Regions from separate parts of the Comamonas terrigena NBRC 13299 genome, predicted to be linked through region 2. Evidence: riboswitches for the same ligand, from Rfam matches in the RefSeq annotation. Region 2 holds a riboswitch; the other holds the start of a gene.

Region 1 (3,390 bases), 990 kb from region 2:
GCGCGCCGGTGTCCAGCACGGGCACATTGCCGTAGACCTTCTTCACATAGTCCTTGGCGCCGGCTTCGCCGCCGAACTTGCGCTTGCCGTATTCCCAGGCAGCCAGGTAGTTCCACTGGGCGCCAGCCGATGTCTTGGGGTTGGGGGTGATCACCGACACGCCGGGCTTGATCAGGTCATCCCAGTCCTTGATGCCCTTGGGGTTCCCCTTCTTGACCAGGAAGATGATGGTCGAGGTGTAAGGTGCCGAGTTGTGCGGCAGGCGCTTTTGCCAGTCGGCCGCCACCAGACCGCCGTGCTTGACCAGGGCATCCACGTCCGGAGCCAGACCCAGGGTCACCACGTCGGCATCCAGGCCGTCGATCACCGAGCGGGCCTGCTTGCCCGAGCCGCCATGCGACTGCTTGATCGTCACATCCTGACCGGCCTTGGCCTTCCAGTACTTGGCGAAGGCCTGATTGTATTGCACATACAGCTCGCGCGTCGGGTCGTAGGAGACATTCAGCAGCGTCACCTGCTGCTGGGCCAGTGCGGGGAGAGCCGGCAGAGCGCCGAGGGTCAAGCCGGTCAAAAGGCTGGCAAGCAGGGGAAACTTGATAAAGTGGCGGCGATTTGTCATTGAGGGTCTCGGTGATTCTGGTTGCGTTGTCAAACGGCTTCTCGCTCCGTTGCTGTGCATTCTGGAATGCCACCCTCAAAACTGAAACCAATAAGATTTCAGTTTGTTATTACCAAAACATCCGTAGACAGGATTTCCCCTATGGCACGTACCGTTCACTGCATCAAGCTCGGCCAAGACGCTGAAGGCCTGGACTTTCCGCCCTACCCCGGCGAGCTGGGCAAGCGCATTTTCGAAAGCGTGAGCAAGCAAGCCTGGGCCGACTGGCTCAAGCACCAGACCATGCTGGTCAACGAAAACCGCCTGAACCTGGCCGATGCCCGCGCCCGCCAGTACCTGGCCCGCCAGATGGAAAACCATTTCTTCGGCGCTGGCGCCGATGCCGCAGCCGGCTTTGTGCCGCCCCCCAGCGCGCAGTAATTGCAGCGTGCCCAACGCAGTGCGGTGGGCACTGCGTGAAGACCCGCCCCAGCGCTTCAGGCCCTGGGGCTTTCTTTTGCCCGCAGCCTGCAAGCCGCTTCCCCCGCACCAACGCCCCTGCAGCCTCTGCGCTGCACAAAAGCGCCTAGAATCGCCGCTTTCTGCGGGAGAGCGAGGCAGCTGCACAGCCGGCCTCCGCCGAAGGCGCAAACTCCCATAATCGCTCAGGCCGACGTACCGCAGCAAAGATTCGCCAACTGGAGAGCAGCCCGTGCCACCCGGCCCGGCTCACCGAAGGGGCAAGTGCCGCAGCACCGGGCTGCGCGCACGCAACTCTCAGGTACAAAGGACAGCGGGAGAGGCGCACCAGGCCATGGACAGCATCCATGCCTGGTTTTTTCACGTATGGGTCCGCCATGCTTCCATCTGTTTCCCTGCTGGAATCGTTCCAGCTGTCCAATCTCACCGTCATGCTGGTGATCTACCTGATCGCCATCACGGCCGAAGCCATGTCCGGCGCACTGGCGGCAGGCCGCCGCAACATGGACATCTTTGGTGTGGTCGTGATCGCCTTCGTCACCGCACTGGGCGGCGGCACCATCCGCGACATGGTGCTGGGCCACTACCCCATTGGCTGGACGCAGCACCCCGAATATGTGTACCTGGTGATTTCCGCCGGCCTGCTGACCACGGTGGTGGCACGCTACATGATCCACCTCAAGCAGGTGTTCCTGCTGCTGGACGCCATGGGCCTGATCGCCTTCTCGCTGATCGGCTGCAATGTGGCGCTGGAGCTGGGCTACCCCGGCGTGGTGGTGGTGATGGCCGGTATGATCACCGGCATCAGCGGCGGCATTCTGCGCGACGTGCTGTGCAACCAGGTGCCGGTGGTCTTCCGCCGCGAGCTGTATGCCAGCGTGTCCCTGGCCGTCTGCCTGCTGTTCCTGGGCCTGCGCGCGCTGGATGTCGGCCCCAACATCAGCACCCTGGTGTGCTTTGCGGGCGGGCTGCTGTTCCGGCTGGCCGCCATCCGCTTTCACTGGCGGCTGCCCACGTTTTCCTACCAGCAACGCTGGGACTGAGCGGATCCCTGTGGCGCGGCGTACCGCCGCTGCGGCGTCGGCCCGGGTGCCCCCTAGTCTTACTCCTCTGAACCCTGCCCCCATGTCCGAACCGATTGCCTGGCTGCCCGATGGCACTCCTTACAGCCCCCGTTTTGAGGACCGCTACCACAGCGAACTCGGGGGACTGAACCAGGCGCGCCAGGTGTTTCTGGCAGGCTGTGGCCTGCCTGCGGCTTGGGCCGACCAGGCACAGTGGCGCGTGCTGGAGACCGGCTTTGGCATGGGCCTGAACTTTCTGGTGACCTGGGCGGCCTGGAAGGCCGATCCGCAGCGCCCGCGCATGCTGCATTTCACCTCGGTCGAGGCCTACCCGGTCAGCGCCGCCGACCTGCTGCGCGCTGCCCCCACCGATCCCCTGCTGCGCCCGCTGGCCGAACAGCTGGCCGCGCGCTTTCATGGTCTGCTGCCCGGTGTGCACCGCCTGGGCTTTGAAGACGGCCGCGTGCAGCTGACGCTGTGGATTGGCGATGCCCAGGCCATGCTGCGCCAGCAGACCACGGTGGCCGACAGCATCTACCTGGACGGTTTCAGCCCCAGCGCCAACCCCGGCATCTGGGATGCCCACACCCTGAAAGCCCTGGCCCGCCACTGCCGGCGCGGCACGCAACTGGCCACCTGGACCATTGCGCGCGCGGTGCGCGACCAGCTGGCGCAATGCGGCTTTGAAGTGCGCAAGGTGCCTGGCGTGCCCCCCAAGCGCGACAACCTGCAGGCCTGCTTCAACCCGGCCTGGGAACCGCGCGTGCGCGCCCAGACGGGTCCATCCCCGGTGGCCCAAGCCGGCACGGCCCTGGTGGTGGGTGCCGGCCTGGCCGGCAGTGCCGCCGCCCACAGCCTGGCGCTGCGTGGCTGGCAGGTGCAGGTGCTGGTAGCCGGTGACGGCCCGGCGGACGGCGCCTCCGGCCTGCCTGCCGGCCTGTTCTGCCCGCATGTATCGCCCGATGACAGTGTGCTCTCGCGCCTGTCACGCAACGGGGTGCGCCAGACGCTGCAGCGCCTGCGCGACCTGTGCCAGGAAGGCACGGACTGGGGCCACAGCGGCGTGCTGGAGCATTGCACCGATGGCGGCACCGGCCTTCCGGCCAGTTGGGCCGGCGGCCCGGGGGACGATTGGAGCCACAGCGCCAGCGCCACCCAGCTGTCCCGGGCCGGCCTCCCACCGGACACCGTGGCCTGCTGGCACCAGCAAGCCGGCTGGGTGCGCCCGGCCCAGCTGGTGCAGGCCCA
Region 2 (3,390 bases):
CGGCCGCTTCCAGCACCTCGGCGTGCTCGACCAGGGCATCTTCCACCTCGCGCGGGTAGACGTTCTCCGCCCCCGAATTGATCATGTAGTCGATGCGGTCGCGGATCCACAGATAGCCATCGGCATCCAGGTGCCCCAGATCGCCGGTGTGGTACCAGCCGTGGGCCAGCGCCTTGGCGTTGGCCTCCGGGCGGTTCAGGTAGCCGGCCATCATGCAGGGGCCGCGCACCAGGATCTCGCCCACCTCGCCCACCGCGCAGGCGTCGGACGGGTCGGTGGCGGCGCCGTCCTCGCGCACCCGCGCCACCACCAGATCGTGGTTCAGCGACGGCAGGCCGGCCGAGCCGGCATGGCTGAGCTGCTCATGCGGATACAGCACCGACATGCACGGCCCCATTTCGGTGGTGCCGAAGACCTGCACCAGGCCCGATCCCACCTGGCGCGTCCATTCGCGGATCAGGTGCGGCGCCATCGAGGCCCCGCCGTACTCCACCAGGCGCAGCGACGACAGATCGCGCTGCCCCAGGCTCGCGTCGTTCAGCAGCATGGTGACCATGGTCGGCGCGGCAAAGAAGAAGGTGACTTTTTTCCGCCTCCACCAGGCGCAGCGCATCGGCCGCATCAAAGCGGCGCTGCAGCACCTGGGTGGCGCCCACCTGCAGGCGCGGCAAAAAGCTGGTGTGCAGCTCGGCCGTGTGGTTCAGCGGGGCCACCGACAGGCCCACATCCTCGCGGCGGAACTGCATCACCTGGTGCATCATGGCGTTGTGTGCCAGCTTGCTGCGGTGGGTGTGCAGCACGCCCTTGGGGCGGCCGGTGGTGCCGCTGGTGTACATCAGGATGCAGGGCGCATCCTCGTCCACCCGCACGTCCACCGGCGTGGCGGGCTGGCCGTCTGCCAGCGCGGCCAGCTGCGCGGTGGCAAAGGCCGGTGCGGCGCCCGGATCGGCATGGATCCAGTGCTGCACCTGGGGCACCAGCAGCCTGGCCTTCTCGACCACGGCAGCGCCCTCATCCTCGAACACCAGCGCCTTGGCACTGCCGTCCTGCAGGATGAACGCCAGCTCCTGCGCGGCCAGCCGGTAGTTGATGGGGTTGAAGATGGCACCCAGGCGCGCCGTCGCCAGCAAGGTGAACACAAAGGCCGGCGTGTTGTACAGAAAGGCCGCCACCACATCGCCCTGGCCAATGCCCAGCTGCTGCAGGCCGTGGGCGTGGCGGTTCACCTCGGCATCCAGCTCGGCATAGGTCCAGGCGCGGCGGCCCTGCGCGTCCGACACCACCAGCGCCTCCTTGCGCGGCAGATAGCGCGCCGGCCAGGCCAGCGTGTCGCCCAGGGTCAGCGCCGCACGCGGTGCCGGGACAGGGGCTGCGCCCGCGGGGGAAAACTGTGTGTCGACCAACTTCGTCTCCTTGAATCCATCGAAATTGGTAGACGAGTATAGGCAGCGCCTCAGATCGATTGCATCTATGCATATGCATCCGGGTAGGCACCGCCCATCGGGCCGGATATACTGCGCGGATTCGTCAGGAGAGCGCGCCCGGCCAGCAGGCCCAGCGGCGCCGCCGAAGGCGCAGGGGCAACCCCGAACGCTCAGGCAAAAGGACTGGCAGCCGCCCGCCGCATCGACCGCGGGCGTACCTTGTTGGAGAGAGGCGCGGGTGCTGGCACCCCGTCCACCGAAGGAGCAAGCCCCACGCCTGGAAGGTGCGGGTGAATCTCTCAGGTAAAGCGGACAACAGGGCAAAGCGCAGGCGGCGCAGGCCGCCGGCATTTCTTTTGCTTTGCTCTGCGACACCATGACCGCTGACACCACCGACCTGCTGACCACCCCGCTGTACGCCCTGCACCTGGAGCTGGGGGCACGCATGGTTCCCTTTGCCGGCTACGCCATGCCGGTGCAATACCCCAGCGGCCTGATGGCCGAACACCGCCACACCCGCGACGCCGCCGGCCTGTTCGACGTCTCCCACATGGGCCAGCTGCGCCTGGTGGGCCCTGACGCCGCCGCCGCACTGGAAACCCTGCTGCCCGTCGACGTGCAGGGCCTGGGCCTGCACAAGCAGCGCTACGGCCTGCTGCTGAACGCCCAGGGCGGCATCCTGGACGACCTGATGTTCGTCAACCGCGGCGACGACCTGTTCCTCATCGTCAACGGCGCCTGCAAGGTGGCGGACATCGCCCACATCCAGCAGCACATCGGCAGCCGCTGCCAGGTCATCCCCATGCCCGAACAGGCCCTGCTGGCCCTGCAAGGCCCGCAGGCCGCCGCAGCCCTGGGCCGCCTGGCCCCCGAAGTGCTGGGCCTGGTGTTCATGACCGGCATGGCGGTACAGATCGACGGCATTGCCTGCTACGTCACGCGCAGCGGGTACACGGGCGAAGACGGCTTTGAAATCTCCGTGCCCGGCACCCAGGCCGAAGCCCTGGCCCGCAAGCTGCTGGCCCAGCCCGAGGTGGAACCCATCGGCCTGGGCGCCCGCAATTCGCTGCGCCTGGAAGCCGGCCTGTGCCTGTACGGCAACGACATGGACGACAAGACCACCCCGGTGGAAGCCGCCCTCACCTGGGCCATCCAGAAGGTGCGCCGCACCGGCGGTGCCCGCGCCGGCGGCTTTCTGGGCGCCGACACCGTGCTGGCCCAGCTGGACAACCCGGCGCTGCTGCAACGCAAGCGCGTGGGCCTGATCGCCACCGAGCGCGTGCCGGTGCGCGAGCCCGCCGTGCTCGAGAACATGGACGGCCAGCAGGTCGGCTACATCACCAGCGGCCTGCTCAGCCCCAGCCTGAACCAGCCCGTGGCCCTGGGCTATGTGCAGCCCGACTACACCGCAGAAGGCACGGAACTGTTCGCCATGGTGCGCGGCAAGCCGGTGCCCATGAAGGTGTCGGCCACCCCGTTCGTTCCGGCGCGCTACCACCGCGGCTGAACGGTCTGCGGCCAGCCCGCCTGCCGGCCCCCGGCGCCACAAAAAAGCACCGCCAAGCCCGGGTGCAGGCGCCAAGGCCGCTACAGTGCTGCCAGACCTGTCCCAAACACTGCGTGCACCGCCTGCACCAGCCCATTTTTTTTCAGAAACTTACCCAACGGAGCTTCCCATGAGCATCAAGTTTTCCAAAGAGCACGAGTGGATCAACACCGCCGACACCAACGCCGCTGTGGTCGGCATCACTGTCCACGCGCAGGACGCGCTGGGCGATGTGGTGTTCGTCGACCTGCCCGCCGTGGGCACCACCTTCAATGAAGGCGAAGTGGCCGGCGTGGTCGAATCCGTCAAGGCCGCAGCCGATGTCTACATGCCCGTGAGCGGCGAGATCGTCGAAGTCAACGAAGCTCTGCGCGACGACCCCTCCCTGGCCAACAGCGACCCGCTGGGTGCCGGCTGGTT

What was found. A riboswitch is a leader RNA that binds a small molecule or an ion and turns the genes downstream of it on or off. The one in region 2 is predicted to bind glycine.
Region 1: it holds a riboswitch for glycine, as region 2 does, so the genes downstream of both, CT3_RS07760 (trimeric intracellular cation channel family protein) here and gcvT (glycine cleavage system aminomethyltransferase GcvT) in region 2, are expected to answer to the same signal.

The regions. Positions count from the first base shown of each region.
Region 1 covers NZ_AP019749.1:1,682,969-1,686,358, reverse strand. Annotated here, with positions in the region: gene CT3_RS07770 (sulfate ABC transporter substrate-binding protein) at 1-619, opposite strand, end outside; gene CT3_RS07765 (oxidative damage protection protein) at 761-1,039, shown strand; glycine riboswitch at 1,194-1,289, shown strand; gene CT3_RS07760 (trimeric intracellular cation channel family protein) at 1,456-2,121, shown strand; gene mnmC (bifunctional tRNA (5-methylaminomethyl-2-thiouridine)(34)-methyltransferase MnmC2/FAD-dependent 5-carboxymethylaminomethyl-2-thiouridine(34) oxidoreductase MnmC1) at 2,204-3,390, shown strand, end outside.
Region 2 covers NZ_AP019749.1:2,670,298-2,673,687, forward strand. Annotated here, with positions in the region: gene CT3_RS21575 (AMP-binding protein) at 1-622, opposite strand, end outside; partial or broken gene CT3_RS21580 (AMP-binding protein) at 627-1,283, opposite strand; glycine riboswitch at 1,523-1,611, shown strand; glycine riboswitch at 1,637-1,750, shown strand; gene gcvT (glycine cleavage system aminomethyltransferase GcvT) at 1,801-2,931, shown strand; gene gcvH (glycine cleavage system protein GcvH) at 3,101-3,390, shown strand, end outside.